Regions from separate parts of the Cellulomonas wangleii genome, predicted to be linked through region 2. Evidence: predicted binding sites of a transcription regulator. Region 2 holds the regulator's gene; each other region holds the start of a gene.
The links. The regulator LexA, encoded in region 2, represses DNA repair genes until DNA is damaged. The targets are predictions, from matches to a motif close to TCGAACANNTGTTCGA.

Region 1 (5,371 bases), 440 kb from region 2:
GGCCAGGAACCGGCCGGTGTGGCTCTGCGGGACCGCCGCGACGTGCTCCGGGGTGCCCTCCGCGACGACCGTGCCGCCCCCGGACCCGCCCTCGGGCCCCATGTCGATGACCCAGTCCGCGTTCTTGATGACGTCGAGGTTGTGCTCGATCACCAGGACGGTGTTGCCCTTGTCGACGAGCGACTGCAGGACGCCCAGGAGCTTGCGGATGTCCTCGAAGTGCAGGCCGGTGGTCGGCTCGTCGAGCACGTAGATCGTCCGCCCGGTCGAGCGGCGCTGGAGCTCGGCCGCGAGCTTGACGCGCTGCGCCTCGCCGCCCGACAGCGTCGGCGCGGGCTGCCCGAGCCGCACGTACCCCAGCCCGACGTCCACGAGCGTGCGCAGATGCCGCGAGATCGCGGGGACCGCGGCGAAGAACTCGGCGGCCTCCTCGATGGGCATCGCCAGGACGTCGGCCACGGTCTTGCCCTTGAAGTGCACCTCGAGCGTCTCGCGGTTGTACCGCGCGCCGTGGCAGACCTCGCAGGGCACGTACACGTCGGGCAGGAAGTTCATCTCGATCTTCAGCGTGCCGTCGCCCGAGCACGCCTCGCAGCGCCCGCCCTTGACGTTGAACGAGAAGCGCCCGGGGGTGTACCCGCGGACCTTCGCCTCGGTCGTCTCCGCGAACAGCTTGCGGACGTGGTCCCACACACCGGTGTACGTGGCCGGGTTGGACCGCGGCGTGCGGCCGATCGGCCCCTGGTCGACGTGCACGACCTTGTCGAGCTGGTCCAGCCCGGTGACGCGCTTGTGGCGCCCGGCGACCTGCCGCGCACCGTTCAGCTCGTTGGCCATCACCGTGTAGAGGATCGAGTTCACGAGCGTCGACTTGCCCGAGCCGGACACCCCGGTGACCGCTGTCAGCACCCCGAGCGGGAAGGACACGTCGATGCCCCGCAGGTTGTTCTCGCGCGCCCCCACGACCGTCACCTGGCGCGCACGGTCCACGGGCCGGCGCTCGGCCGGCATCGGGATGGACCGGCGCCCCGACAGGTACGCCCCGGTGACGGACTCCGCGGACGCGAGCAGACCGTCGAGGTCCCCCGAGTGCACGACGTGGCCGCCGTGCTCGCCCGCACCCGGGCCGATGTCGACGATCCAGTCGGCAGCTCGGATGGTGTCCTCGTCGTGCTCGACGACGATGAGGGTGTTGCCGAGGTCCCGCAGCCGGGTGAGCGTGTCGATCAGCCGGCGGTTGTCGCGCTGGTGCAGGCCGATGGAGGGCTCGTCGAGCACGTACAGCACCCCGACGAGGCCCGACCCAATCTGCGTCGCGAGCCGGATGCGCTGCGCCTCCCCGCCCGAGAGCGTCGCGGCCGGCCGCATGAGCGAGAGGTAGTCCAGGCCGACGTCGAGCAGGAACCCCAGGCGGGCCTGGATCTCCTTGACGACCTGCGCGGCGATCGCCCGCTCGCGCTGGCCGAGCTCGAGACCGTCGATGAACGCCCGCGCCTCGTCGATCGGCATCTCGCACACCTCGGCGATGGAGCGGCCGCCGACCTTGACGGCGAGCACCTCGGGCTTCAGGCGCGCGCCCTGGCACGTGGGGCACGGGACCTCCCGCATGAAGGCCTCGTACTTCTCCTTGCTCCACTCCGAGTCGGTCTCGGCGTGCCGGCGCTGCAGGAAGGTGATGACCCCCTCGAACCCCGTGGAGTACTGCCGCTCGCGGCCCCACCGGTTGCGGTAGCGGACGTGCACCTCGTGGTTCTGCCCGTGCAGCACCGCGTCCCGGGCGCGCTTCGGCAGCGCACGCCACGGCGTGTCCATCGAGAACCCGAGGTCGGCGGCGAGCGCGGTGAGCACGCGCTGGAAGTACTCGGACGAGGTCTGCGCCCACGGCGCGACCGCCCCCTGCGCGAGCGACAGGTCGTCGTCGGGGATGACGAGCTCGGGGTCCACCTCCAGCCGCGACCCGATGCCCGTGCACTCCGGGCAGGCGCCGTAGGGGGCGTTGAACGAGAAGGTGCGCGGCTCGATCTCCTCGAGCGTGAGGACGTGGTCGTTCGGGCACGCGCGGAACTCCGAGAACCGGCGCTCGCGCTGCGGGTCGTCCGCGTCGGCGTCGACGAGCTCGACCACGAGCAGGCCGCCGGCGAGCCCGAGGGCCGTCTCGACCGAGTCGGTGAGGCGGCGCTGCACGCCCTCGCGCGACACCAGGCGGTCCACGACCACCTCGATGTCGTGCTTCAGCTTCTTCTCCAGCGTCGGCGGCGTCGCCAGCTGCACGACCTCGCCGTCCACGCGGGCGCGGGAGAACCCCTTGCCCTGCAGCTCGCGGAACAGGTCCGTGTACTCCCCCTTGCGGCCGCGCACGACCGGTGCGAGCACCTGGTACCGCGTGCCCTCCGGCAGCTCGAGCAGGCGGTCGACGATCTGCTGCGGCGTCTGGGCCGTGACGCGCTCCCCGCAGACCGGGCAGTACTGGGTCCCGGCGCGCGCGAACAGCAGGCGCAGGTAGTCGTACACCTCGGTGATGGTGCCGACGGTGGAGCGCGGGTTGCGGTTGGTCGACTTCTGGTCGATGGACACCGCCGGGGACAGGCCCTCGATGAAGTCCACGTCGGGCTTGTCCATCTGCCCGAGGAACTGTCGCGCGTACGCGGACAGCGACTCCACGTAGCGCCGCTGCCCCTCCGCGAAGATCGTGTCGAAGGCGAGGGACGACTTGCCGGAGCCGGACAGCCCGGTGAAGGCGATGAGGGCGTCACGGGGCAGGTCGACGTCGACGTTGCGGAGGTTGTGCTCCCGGGCGCCACGGACCAGCAGACGGTCGGACAGAGGATCGGTCACAGCCGACGAGTCTACGTCGGGCCACCGACAGTCGCACACGTGTTCGACGTGCGAGCAGGGCATCGATGCGGTACCGCACCCGCACGCCCGGGCCGCCCGCGAGCGCCGTCGGGGCGGGCGGGCCATGCTGAGGGCGATGGACGCACCGAACACCCCGACGGCCGAGGGCAGCCCGCCGGACGACCTCCTGCCGGGTGACGCGTTGCCCGGTGACCTCCCGCTGCAGGACCTCCTGCTGGGCGACCAGGTCCCCGTCGAGGAGTACGCCGTGCTGGGCGACGGCCACTCCGCGGCCCTGGTGTCCCGGCACGGCTCGGTCGACTGGCTGTGCCTACCCCGGTTCGACTCCGACGCGTGCTTCGCCGCACTCCTGGGCACGCCCGAGCACGGCCGCTGGCTCCTGACGGTCCGGGACGCCACCTCCGTGACCCGGCGCTACCGGGGCGACTCCTTCGTCCTCGAGACGACCTACCGCACCGCACGGGGCACGGCCGTCGCGGTCGACGCCATGCCGTCGGGCGACGGACGCGCGGACCTGGTCCGGCGCCTGGACTGCACGGCCGGGGAGGTCGAGGTCGAGCACGAGTGGGTGGTGCGCTTCGGGTACGGCGCCGTGCAGCCGTGGGTGCGCCACGAGGACGACGCCGACGGCTGCGACACGATCCGCGCGGTGGCCGGCCCCGACTCCCTGGTGCTGCGGGGGGACCGCCTGCCTCGCGCCGACGGCCGCCGTCACCGGGACCGGTTCAGGCTGCGCGCGGGCCAGAGCGTCGAGCTCTCGCTCACCTGGGTCCACTCGTGGCAGCCCGTGCCGCCGCGCCTGCCGGTGAGCGGCCGGGTCGACACCACGGCCGCCCGCTGGGGCCTGTGGGCACGCGGCTGCGGGTACGACGGCCCGTACCGCGAGGCCGTCGTCCGCTCGCTGCTGGTGCTGCGCCTGCTGACCGACGCGACCACCGGGGGCGTCGTCGCGGCGCCCACGACGTCGCTGCCCGAGACACCGGGCGGCGAGCGCAACTGGGACTACCGGTACTGCTGGCTGCGCGACGCCGCGTTCACGCTCGAGGCGCTCCTGGAGCAGGGCTTCCGTGACGAGGCGACCCAGTGGCGGGACTGGCTGGCCCGGGCCGTGGCGGGCGACCCGCGGGACCTGCAGATCATGTACCGGCTGGACGGCGGGCGCCGGCTGCCCGAGACGCAGCTCGACCACCTGCCGGGGTACGCCGGCTCGCGCCCGGTGCGCCGGGGCAACGGCGCCGTGCGGCAGGTGCAGCACGACGTGCTGGGCGTGGTCATGTCGGCGCTGGCGATGGCCCGCGACGCGGGGCTCGCGGAGACCTCCGACACGTGGTCGCTGCAGCGCCGGCTCGTGGACGACCTGGCGCGGCACTGGCGGGAGCCGGACCGCGGCATCTGGGAGGTGCGGGGTGAGCCGCGTCACTTCACGCACTCGAAGGTGATGACGTGGGCCGCGCTCGACCGCGCGGTGCACGCCGTCGAGCAGCACGGCCTGCCCGGCCCCGTGGAGCGCTGGCGTCGCACCCGCGACGAGGTCCGTGCGGACGTCCTCGCCCACGGGTGGTCCGACGCGCGCGCCAGCTTCGTGCAGCACTACGGCGCCGAGCACACCGACGCGTCGCTGCTGCAGGTCGTCCTGGTCGGGTTCGTGCCCGCGGACGGTCCGCACGCCCGCGGGACGCTGGCCGCGGTCCGGGAGGAGCTCGAGGTCGCGCCGGGGCTGCTGCGCCGTTACCGCACGGACCGCACCGACGACGGGCTGCGCGGTGACGAGGCCGCGTTCCTCGCGTGCTCGTTCTGGCTCGCCGACGCCCTGGCCCGGGGGGACGACGTGGACGGCGCACGCCGGGTGCTCGACGCGGTGGTGCCGCTGGCGAACGACGTGGGTCTGCTCGCCGAGCAGTACGACCCCGCCGGCCGGCACATGCGCGGCAACGTGCCGCAGGCGCTCTCGCACCTGGCGCTCGTCCGCGCGGCGCACAGCCACGCGGCGGCCGCCCGGCGCGCGGCCGTGACGGCCGCGGCGGTGACCCCGTGACCGCGCTGCCCGTGGGTCCGTGCACGGGGCACGTCGAACCCGGTGGTCCCAGCGGGGTGCGGGTGCTGGACGACGCGCAGATCCGCACGGCGTCCGTCGGGCCGATGGACAACGACGCCTACCTCGTGACGTGCCGGCGCTCGGGCGCCCAGCTGCTGGTCGACGCGCCCGCCGACCCCGACCGGTTGCTCGCGCTCGTCCGCGAGGGCTCGGGCTCGGCGCGGCTCGACATCGTGGTGGTCACCCACCGGCACGGCGACCACCTGGGTGCGCTGGCCTCCGTCGTCGCCGTGACGGGCGCCCGGGTCGCCGCGGGCGCGGCCGACGCGGACGCGATCGAGGAGGCGACCGGCTGCCCGGTCACGGTGCGACTGCGCCACGGCGACCACGTCCGGGTCGGGCACCTGACCCTCGACGTCGTGGCGCTGCGCGGCCACACCCCGGGCTCGGTGGCCCTGGCACTGACCGAGGACCTGCCCG
Region 2 (5,371 bases):
ACCCGCGGCAGGGCATCTGCTACGTCGCGCGGCGGCTCCCGCCACCGGGACGCGAACCGGCCACGGACGCCCAGCTCGACGAGATCGCCACCCTGGTCGAGGCGGCCGGGGGCCGCACGCTCGGGCTCTTCACGTCCCGCCGCGCGGCGACGGTCGCGGCGGAGGCGATGCGCGAGCGGCTGGACGTGCCGGTCCTGCTGCAGGGGGACGACCAGCTCCCGACGCTGGTCGCGCGGTTCGCCGCCGACGAGCCGACGTGCCTGTTCGGCACCCTGTCGCTGTGGCAGGGCGTCGACGTGCCGGGCCCGGCCTGCCGGCTCGTCGTCATCGACCGCATCCCGTTCCCGCGCCCCGACGACCCGGTGCGCTCGGCCCGCTCCGACGCGGTGGCCGCCGCGGGCGGCAACGGGTTCATGTCCGTCGCCGCCACCCACGCCGCGCTGCTGCTGGCCCAGGGCGCGGGGCGCCTGGTGCGCTCGGGGGAGGACCGCGGGGTGGTCGCGGTGCTCGACCCGCGGCTGGCGACGGCGCGCTACGGCGAGTTCCTGCAGCGGTCCATGCCGCCGTTCTGGCGGACCACCGACCGCGAGGTCGTGCTCGCCGCGCTGCGCCGGCTGGCCGGTTCCGACTAGCCTCGTGCCTGGGGCGTGCGGACCGGGCGTGTGCGTCCCGGGCTCGGCTCGACGCCCGTGACGAGGGGAAACACCATGGTCGACGCCATCGAGGGCGACGAGTACGCCCTGAGCACGACGCCGTCCGTGCCGCGCCGCACGTCGAAGCTGGGCATCGTCGGCGCGGGCGCGGTGGGCTCGACCATGGCCTACGCCGCCCTGATGCGCGGTGCGGCGCGGACCGTGGCGCTGCTCGACGTCAACCGCGCGAAGGTCGACGCGGAGGTCCTCGACCTGTCGCACGGCATCCAGTTCACGTCGATGGCCGAGGTGATCGGGTCGGACGACGTGGCCGTGATGGCGGACTGCGACATCGTCATGTTCACCGCAGGCGCCAAGCAGAAGCCCGGCCAGACCCGTATCGACCTGGCCGAGGCGACGATCTCCCTGGTCAAGAACGTGCTGCCCGGCATCGTCGAGGTCGCACCGAACGCCGTCTACGTGATGGTGACCAACCCGGTGGACGTCGTGACGTACGCGGCGATGAAGATCTCCGGGCTGCCGCCCGGGCAGGTCTTCGGGTCCGGCACGGTGCTCGACTCCTCGCGGCTGCGGTACCTCATCGCGCGGCACACCGGCGTGGCGGTGCAGAACGTGCACGCGTACGTCGCGGGCGAGCACGGCGACACCGAGATCCCGCTGTGGAGCTCGTCGACCATCGGCGCCGTGCCGATCCTCGACTGGGAGGGCACGGGCGGCAACGGCCCCCTGACGCGCGAGGTGCGCGACTCCATCGCACGGGAGGTCGTCGAGTCCGCCTACCGCATCATCGAGGGCAAGGGCGCGACCAACTACGCGATCGCCCTCGCGGGCTCCCGGATCATCGAGGCGGTGCTCAAGGACGAGCGCCGGATCCTGCCGGTGTCCTCGTTGCTGGACCAGTACCTCGGCATGTCCGACGTCTGCCTCAGCGTGCCCTCGATCGTCGGTGCGGCGGGCGTGCTGGAGAGGCTCGAGGTGCCGATGTCCTCCGACGAGATCATGGGGATGCGTCGCTCCGCGGAGGCAGTCCGGTCGGTCGCACGCCGCTTCGGCTTCTGACCTCGCACGGCGGCCGCCGCCGCCCAGCGGGCCGGAAGCGCGCCGGGACGGGCGGCGGCCTGCCGACCTCGGCCCGCGGGCGCGTCAGTGCGAGCGCAGGGCGGTGACCAGCTCGGCCTTGCGCATGGCGGAGCGGCCCGTGATGCCGATCTCGGCGGCGCGCCGCCGCAGGTCCGCGACCGTCCAGTCGTCGTAGTCGCCCGCCCGACCGCCCGCGCGGCCGACCGCCGAGCGCCCGCGCGCCGCCGCGGCGTTGGCGATGCGCGCGGACTTCTCCTTGCTGTTGCCCCGGTCCCGCAGGTCCTCGTACAGCTCGGGGTCCTTCACGCTGGGGCCGGGGTCGCGACGTGCGGGCATGGTGTCTCCCTGCGGGCTGGCCGTGTGCCGGGCCGTCCGGCGCACGGCCACAGCCTCGCGCGGCGGGTGACCCGTCGCACGGCGACGCCGGCGGGCCGGCGCTACAGGCTCCGCAGGACGCTGACGACGCGTCCGAGCACGGTCGCCTCGTCGCCGTCGATCGGTGCGTAGGCCGGGTTGTGGGGCAGCAGCCAGACGTGGCCGTCGGCGCGCTTGAGGGTCTTCACCGTCGCCTCCCCGTCGATCATCGCGGCCACGATCTCGCCGTTCTCGGCCACCGGCTGACGTCGCACCACCACCCAGTCGCCGTCGCAGATGGCGGCGTCGATCATCGAGTCGCCGGCCACCTTGAGCAGGAAGAGCTCACCCTCCCCGACCAGCTGGCGCGGCAGGGGGAAGACGTCCTCGACGACCTGCTCGGCGACGATCGGCCCGCCTGCGGCGATCCGGCCCACGACGGGCACGTACGACGGGGCGGGGGCGCTGTCGCGCTCGGGCAGGTCGGTGTCCGGCGCGGGGCCGTCCGACCCGGCGCCCCACCGTGCGACGCTGCGCGCGTCGTCCGGCTGCACGACCTCGATGGCGCGGGGCCGGTGCGGGTCGCGCCGCAGGTAGCCCTTGCGCTCGAGCGCCGTGAGCTGGTGCTTGACGCTGGACGGGCTGGTGAGCCCGACGGCCTCGCCGATCTCCCGCATGCTCGGCGGGTACCCGCGCTGCTCGACCGAGGCGCGCACGGTCTCCAGGACGAGGCGCTGGCGCGTGGTCAGCCCGTCGCCGGGGACCTCGTCGGCGTCGGTGGGGGACGCGGCCGCGGCGGCGGCCCGCCCGCGGGCCTGCGTCGTCGAGCCGTGCTGCACGTCCACTGCGCCTCCTGCGTCGGTCGACGCGGGGCCCGGGGCGGGACCCGCGTGCGCCGGGCGCCGCCACCCGCGCCGGGCCTCGCCCTCGGGGACGAGCTCCGGCGACGGTCGCCGCCTCCGACGTCGCCACGGCGATGTCGGAGGTCGGTGGTGCACTCGTCGCAGTGCTCACCCTAGGGGCGGGGGGTGGTCGGATCAAACATCTGTTCGATCGTGTCTCGACGCGTGTCGGTCCGGTCTGGTAGACATCGTACAAGCGTTCGACGAACACGTGTTCGATCGAGCGGACAGATGCCGGGTCGGGTCGAGGTCGAGGACCGGGATCGACGACGAGAGGAACGCAGGATGAGCGCGATGACGACGGAACGGACGGTGCGACCGGCCGCGGGTGTCCGTGCGGTGCGTCCGGCACCCGTGGTGCGGGACGCGAGCACGCGTGCTGCGCGGCCGACGGGGCCCTCGTCGACGCTCCACCTCACGCGTCGCGGCCGGCTCGTCGTCTGGACGGTGGCCGCGCTGGTGGCGCTCGGCGTCGGCGGCGCCGCGGGCGCCTGGGCCGACGGCCCTGCGGCCGCTCCTGAGGTGCGGCGCGTCGTCGTCGCACCCGGGGACACCCTGTGGGGCATCGCGGCGGAGGCCGCCTCCCCGGGCGAGGACGTGCGGGACGTCGTGCTCGAGCTGATGGCGCTCAACGAGCTGCCCTCCGGCGGGGTGCAGGCCGGGCAGACGGTGGTCGTGCCGGCGCGCTGAGCGCACGGCGACGGGCGGAAGGCCCGCGGCGCGGCACTGCGGGCGGGTCCGCCACGCTGTGGGCCGCGACGGCGCCCACCGCGCCCCGACGGTGGCAGGGATGTTGCGGCGGCAGGCCGTACCGCTTAGCGTCGCGTGCGTCCGCGCGGCGCTGTCGAGGCGGACGTCATCTGCGCCACGCCGAGAGGTCCGCTGTGCACTGTCCGTTCTGCCGGCATCCCGACTCCCGTGTGGTCGACTCCCGCACCTCCGACGACGGGTCGTCGATCCGGCGCCGCCGTCAGTGCCCGAGCTGCCACCGTCGGTTCACCACCGTCGAGACCGCGAGCCTGTCCGTCGTGAAGCGGTCCGGGGCCACCGAGCCCTTCAGCCGCGAGAAGATCGCCAACGGTGTGCGCAAGGCGTGTCAGGGGCGACCGGTGAGCGAGGACGACCTCGCGCTCCTGGCGCAGAAGGTCGAGGAGAGCCTGCGCACGTCCGGCTCGGCCGAGATCGACGCCTACGAGATCGGTCTGGCGATCCTCGGGCCGCTGCGCGAGCTCGACGAGGTCGCCTACCTCCGGTTCGCCAGCGTCTACCAGGCGTTCGACTCCCTGGAGGACTTCGAGACCGCGATCTCGGGACTGCGTGCCGAGCACCGCGCGTCCCGCGCGGGCGAGGACGACGCACCCGCCGGGACGGCGTCGAGCGGGGTCTGACCCTCGCCGTCCGGCGTGCCCCGCAGGAATGGGCTGGCGTGGACGGCCGCGGTCGACCACGCTGGGACCGCCGGTGTGACCACGCCGGCGAGCGGAGGACAAGCACATGACCCAGGACGATCAGCCGTCGGCAGTCAGCGACGAGGCCAAGGAGAAGTTCCGGGCCGCGCTCGAGCACAAGAAGGCCCAGGGGCACCGCAGCGCGGACGGCAGCCGCAACACCGGCGCGGTCCACGGCGCGGAGACGGCGGGGCCGGTCCAGCGACGGTTCCAGCGCAAGTCCGGCTCGGCCTGACCGGTCAGGGACCGGCAGCGAGCCGCAGGGGGTCGCGCAGCACACGGCTGCGCGGCCCCCTTCGTCGTCGTCGGCCCCGACATCACCATCGGGCCGGCAGGCACGACAGGGCGTCCGGCCCGGTCAGTCGAGCAGGCGCAGCCGCAGCGACTCCGGTCGGCCGCGCAGCACGTCGGCCACCTCCTGCGGGACGGGCGACGCGACGTCGGTGACGACGTAGCCGAGCTCGCCGCGGGTCGCGAGCAGCTGACCCTCGATGTTGACGCCGTGCTCGGCGAGGGTGGCGTTGATCGTCGCCAGGACGCCGGGCACGTTGCGGTGCAGGTAGGCGATGCGGTGCGCGTCCGGGCGCTGGTCGAGCGCGAGGTTCGGGAGGTTGACCGACAGGTTGGTCGAGCCGGTCGCCAGGTAGTCACGCACCTTGTTGGCGACGAACTGGCCGATGGCGGCCTGTGCCTCCTCGGTCGACCCGCCGGTGTGCGGCGTGAGGATCACGTTGGGCAGTCCGCGCAGCTCCGACTCGAACGGGTCGCCCTTGCGCTTGGGCTCGGTCGGGAAGACGTCGACCGCGGCGCCCGCCACGTGGCCGGACAGCACGGCGTCGCGCAAGGCGGCGTAGTCGACGACGAAGCCGCGGGACAGGTTGAGGAAGATCGAGCCCGGGCGCATGCGCGCGATCTGCTTGGCACCGAACATCCC
Region 3 (5,371 bases), 290 kb from region 2:
ACGACCTGGGCGATGCCCGAGGCGTCGCGCAGGTCGACGAACGCGACCCCGCCGTGATCGCGCCGGCGGTCCACCCAGCCCGTGAGGGTGACGGTGGTGCCGATGTGCTCGGCCCGCAGCGAGCCGGCGGTGTGGGTGCGCAGCACGGAAGGTCCTTCAGGTCGGGGATCCGCGCCCGGACGGACGCACCCCCGATCATAGGTGCGCCGACGGTGCCCGGCCCACGCGGACGCCCTACCGCGGGACGCCCCGCGCGCACCCGCCCCGACGGGCCGGACCCTCAGAAGAGACTGGGCTGCAGCTCGGCGGCGGCCGGCGGCGCGGGCTCCCGGTCGCTGCCCCAGCGCACGCCGTCGCCGACGTCCTGCGGGGCGCGGTCCAGCCCGTGCCGTGCGAGCAGCGGGCGGACCCGCGCGCCCAACCAGGCGCCGTACTCTGCGTGGGCGTACGACCCGCCCCGGTACACCCGGTCGTAGCCGGCCACCAGGTCGGGCCGCTCCCGCCGCAGCCACGCGAGGAACCACTCCCGGGCGCCCGGCCGCAGGTGCAGCGGCAGCACGGTGGCCCGCTGGGCCCCGGCCTCGGCGACGGCGGCGAGCAGCCGGTCCAGGTGGTCCGTGGAGTCCGTCAGCCAGGGCAGCACCGGCGCCACCATGACGTGCACGGGCAGCCCGGCCTCCCGCGCCGCGCGGACCAGCGCCAGACGCGCCCGCGCCGTCGGCGTGCCGGGCTCCAGGCTCTGCTGCAGGTCGTCGTCCAGGACGGCGATGGAGACGGCCGTCGACACCGGCACGTCGCGCGAGGCCTCGGCCAGCAGCGGCAGGTCCCGGCGCAGCAGGGTGCCCTTGGTGAGGACGGACAGCGGCGTGCCCGAGCCCGCGAGCGCCTCGATGATCCCGGGCATCAGCGCGTACCGGCCCTCCGCCCGCTGGTACGGGTCGGTGTTGGTGCCGAGCGCGACGTGCTCGCGTCGCCACGACGGCCGACCGACCTCGGCGTGCAGCACCTCGGCGACGTTGGTCTTGACGACGATCTGGGTGTCGAAGTCCGCCCCCGCGTCGAGGTCGAGGTAGCGGTGGGTGCCCCGGGCGAAGCAGTAGGCGCACGCGTGCAGGCAGCCCCGCATCGGGTTCACGGTCCACCGGAACGGCACCGCCGACGCGTCCGGCACCCGGTTGAGAGCCGTACGGCACAGCACCTCGTGGAAGGTGACGCCGGCGAAGTCCGGCGTGCGCACGCTGCGCACGAGTCCGGGCATGGCGCGCAGGTCGAGCCCGGGCAGCGCGGTGCCGTCCTGCGCACCGATCTTCTGCCCGTCCCATCGCACACGGTCATTCGAACACACGTTCGACCATGTGTCGAGAGGGTCAGCCGCCCGCCCGGCAGCCGGCCGTGCGGCAGCCGGTCGTGCGGCAGCCGGTCGTGCGGCAGCCGGCCGTGCGGCAGCCGGCCGTGCGTCAGCCGGCCGTGCGGCAGCCGGCCGTGCGTCAGCCGGCCGTGCGGCAGCCGGCCGTGCGTCAGCCGGCCGTGCGTCAGCCGGCCGCGACGACGCGCGGACGCACGTCGTCCGCCGGCGGCGCCCACGTCGCGGCGTCGGCGGGGACCTGCTCGCCCGAGCGGATGTCCTTCACCTCGTCCTGCGCGGGTGCGCCGTCGTCGGCCGGGTCGCCGACGAACCACACGAAGGGGATGCCGCGGCGGTCGGCGTGCTTGATCTGCTTGCCGAACTTGGCGGCGCTCGGCGCCACCTCGACGGGGATGCCCCGCGCCCGCAGCGCGGCGGCGACCGCGTCGGACCGCGAGCGCAGCTCCTCCGACGTGACCGCGACGAGGACCGCGGTCGGCACCGAGCGCGTCGCGCGCACGAGGCCGGCGGACAGCAGCCGGGACACCAGCCGGGACACGCCGATCGACAGACCGACGCCCGGGTAGGTCTGGTTGCCGTCCGACGCGAGCGTGTCGTACCGGCCACCGGAGCAGATGGACCCCAGGTCCTCGTGCCCGACCAGCACGGTCTCGTAGACCGAGCCGGTGTAGTAGTCCAGGCCGCGGGCGATCCTCAGGTCGGCCACGACCACCCCGGGCGCGCGCTCGGCCGCGGCGGCGACGAGCGCGCCGAGCTCGCCGAGCCCTTCCTCCAGCAGGTCGCTCGATGCCCCCTGCCGGGTCGCGAGCTCGCGCACCCGCTCGACGACGGAGGCGTCGTCGCCACTGATCGCGGCGAGCTCCAGGCAGGCGTCGGCCTGCGCGGGCGTGGCGCCGGCCTCGTCGACGAGCAGCGCCGCGACCGCCTCCGGGCCCACCTTGTCGAGCTTGTCGATGCCGCGGAGCACGGCCTCGACGTCGTCGAGACCCAGGCCGCGGTAGAAGCCCTCGGCGACCTTGCGGTTGTTCACGAGGATCCGCACCGGCGGCACGCCCAGGTCGCGCAGCGCACCGAGGGCGTCCGCCATGACCAGCGGGAGCTCGACCTCGTAGTGGTAGGGCAGCGCACCGGCGCCGACGACGTCGATGTCGGCCTGCACGAACTCGCGGAACCGCCCGTCCTGGGGCCGCTCGCCACGCCACACCTTCTGGATCTGGTAGCGGCGGAACGGGAAGGCCAGGTGCCCGGCGTTCTCCAGCACGTACCGCGCGAACGGCACGGTGAGGTCGAAGTGCAGGCCCAGCTGGCCCGCGCGCTCGGGCGCCGCGTCCGGGTCCTCCTGCAGGCGCCGCAGCACGTAGACCTCCTTGGAGGTCTCTCCCTTGCGCAGCAGCTGGTCGAGCGGCTCGACGGCCCGCGTCTCGATCCCCGCGAAGCCGTGCAGCTCGAACGTGCGGCGCAGGACGTCGAGGACGTGCTGCTCGACGATGCGCCCGTCGGGCAGCCACTCGGGGAATCCGGACAGGGGTGTGGGTCGCGCCATGGGCACGATGATCCCAGAACGCGACGCCCGGTCCCGCACCCTTCCGGGACGTGGGCCGCGCCGTCCCGGCGGCTCAGCCCCGACGCGGCAGGTACGGGTTGGTCGCCAGCTCGGTCGCCACGTCGGTGGCGGGGCCGTGGCCCGGCAGCACGCGGGACCCGCGTGGCAGGGCCGCCACCACGTCGCGCAGGGTCGCGAGCATCGCGTCATCGTCGCCGCCCGGCAGGTCGGTGCGACCGATGCCGCCGGCGAACAGCACGTCGCCGGACAGGACGACGGGTTCGACCTCCCCCGCGTCGACGAGGTAGAGCGTGGAGCCCTCGGTGTGCCCGGGGGCGTGCCGGGCGACGACCCGGACCCCGCCGAGGTCGAGGTCGACGTCACCCGTCCGGCCCACGCCCGCGCGACCGAACGGCTGGACCTGCTGCGGCTGCTGCCACGCGGCGGGCTCGACGCCGACGGCGCGCAGCGCCTGGGCGAGGGGGCCACGCGGGTCGTGGCGCGGGTCGAGGACCCCGAGCGTGCCGAACGGGTCCGCCAGCCGGTGCACGTCCCCGGCGTGCAGCAGCACGGGCACGTCGAACGCGGCGGACAACGCCGCCGCGTCCCACGTGTGGTCCGCGTGCCCGTGCGTGAGCAGCACGCCGCGGGGCCGCAGCGCGTGGCGGGCGACGATCTCGCGCACCTGCTCCGCCGTGCCGGCACCGGGGTCGACGACGGCGCAGTCGCCGTCCGGGGCGACGAGGACCGAGCACCGCGCCGCGAAGACGGGCGCGACCACCGTGAGCATCTGCATGTCCCGCACGCTAGACGAGCACCCGGACGCGTGCTGCACCGGCGCCGGCGACGGACGTCGGGGCGCACGGGACCGGGGCCACGCCGTGGTCAGCGTGCGCGACGACTGCCCGGGCTTGCCTAGACTGTCCCGGGGTCCGGCGCGTCTGCGGCGGTGGCACGTGGGACGGCAGCGGTGCAGCGGCGACGCGCACGTGCCGGCGGCACGACGAGACTGAGGAGAGCGGTGTCTTCGAAGCGCGAGCGCGAGCAGGAGCGCCGTCGGCAGGAGAAGAGGCACGCGCGCATGCTCGAGGCGCAGCGTGCGCGCCAGAAGCGCGCCCGCGTGGTGGCCGGCGGCGTGGTCGGCGCCCTCGCGCTCGGCCTGGGGGCTGTGGCGATCGTCGGCCTGACGCGCGACGACGCTCCGCCGTCGGCCGGACCGCAGGACGCGCCGTCCGCCGCCGCGACCTTCCCCGCACGGACGGGCAACGGCGGCGTCGCGCCCGACCCGGCGCTGGCCGAGGCGCGCACCTGGACCGGCACGCTGAGCACGTCCGCCGGTGAGATCGGCGTCGAGCTCGACGGCGCGGCGGCGCCGCAGGCCGTCGCGAACTTCGTGACCCTCGCCGACGAGGGGTACTTCGACGGCACGCTGTGCCACCGGCTCGTGACGCAGGGCATCCACGTGCTGCAGTGCGGCGACCCGACAGCCACCGGCATGGGCGACCCCGGGTACTCGTGGGGCCCGGTGGAGAACGCCCCCGCCGACGACGTGTACCCCGCCGGCACCATCGCGATGGCCCGCGTCGGCGGCGACGCCGAGTCGATGGGCTCCCAGTTCTTCCTCGTCTACGAGGACTCGCAGATCCCGTCCGACGCGGCGGGTGGCTACACCGTGTTCGGCCACATCACGTCCGGTCTGGACGTGGTGCAGGCCATCGCTGACGCGGGGACCCAGGACGGCTCCGAACGTCCGGTCTCCGACGTCACCATCGAGGGAGTGGAGATCCAGTGACCGAGCACCCGACGACGCCGTCCGCGGACGACGCCGAGCAGGCTCCCCCCCTCGCGGGCGACCCGACGGCCGTCGAGGCCACGCCCGAGGCACCGGTGGACGAGCCGGCGACCGAGGACAGCACCGCGACGCCGGACGAGCCGACGGACGACGCCGTGCAGGACGTCACTCCTGAGCCGCAGGCCGAGGCCGGCGCCCCGGCGACCGACGGCACCGAGGGCGTCGTGACGGACACCGAGCCCGGCACCGCCGCGGACGAGGCGCCACCGGCTCCGGCCGAGGAGGCCGCACCCGCCGAGGACGCACCGGTCGACGAGACCGCGCCGGCCGAGGAGACCGCACCGGTCGACGAGACCGCGCCGGCCGAGGAGACCGCACCGGCCGACGAGACCGCGCCGGCCGAGGAGACCGCACCCGCCGACGAGACCGCACCCGCCGAGACCGCGGCCGAGGTGAGGGACGTCGCGTCCGAGCAGCCCGCGTCCGACCAGTCCGCCACGCCTGCGCCGGGTGGGGTCCCCGCCCCCGGCGCCCGGCCGGGTCAGCGTCCGCGGCCGACGCCCGCGGCGATGCGTCCCGGCCCGCGGCCGCCGCGCCCCGGCGGTCCCGCCGCACCTGCCACACCGGCCGTCCCGGTCCCCACGCCGGACGAGGAGGCCGAGGCCGCGCG

Region 1: a site for LexA is predicted at 2,867-2,882, ahead of uvrA (excinuclease ABC subunit UvrA). Genes of this name have one in related genera too.
Region 3: a site for LexA is predicted at 1,336-1,351, ahead of KG103_RS09195 (Rv2578c family radical SAM protein). Genes of this name have one in related genera too.

What each region holds. Positions count from the first base shown of each region.
Region 1 is NZ_CP074405.1:2,144,763-2,150,133, forward strand. Features, by position in the region: gene uvrA (excinuclease ABC subunit UvrA) at 1-2,823, opposite strand, end outside; gene KG103_RS09900 (glycoside hydrolase family 15 protein) at 2,972-4,891, shown strand; gene KG103_RS09905 (MBL fold metallo-hydrolase) at 4,888-5,371, shown strand, end outside.
Region 2 is NZ_CP074405.1:1,704,932-1,710,302, forward strand. Features, by position in the region: gene KG103_RS07875 (ATP-dependent DNA helicase) at 1-632, shown strand, start outside; gene KG103_RS07880 (L-lactate dehydrogenase) at 708-1,712, shown strand; gene KG103_RS07885 (DUF7218 family protein) at 1,797-2,069, opposite strand; gene lexA (transcriptional repressor LexA) at 2,171-2,836, opposite strand; gene KG103_RS07895 (LysM peptidoglycan-binding domain-containing protein) at 3,275-3,679, shown strand; gene nrdR (transcriptional regulator NrdR) at 3,874-4,377, shown strand; gene KG103_RS07905 (DUF5302 domain-containing protein) at 4,484-4,672, shown strand; gene serA (phosphoglycerate dehydrogenase) at 4,796-5,371, opposite strand, start outside.
Region 3 is NZ_CP074405.1:1,991,962-1,997,332, reverse strand. Features, by position in the region: gene aspS (aspartate--tRNA ligase) at 1-146, opposite strand, end outside; gene KG103_RS09195 (Rv2578c family radical SAM protein) at 281-1,327, opposite strand; gene hisS (histidine--tRNA ligase) at 1,533-2,909, opposite strand; gene KG103_RS09185 (MBL fold metallo-hydrolase) at 2,983-3,705, opposite strand; gene KG103_RS09180 (peptidylprolyl isomerase) at 3,931-4,701, shown strand; gene KG103_RS09175 (DUF349 domain-containing protein) at 4,698-5,371, shown strand, end outside.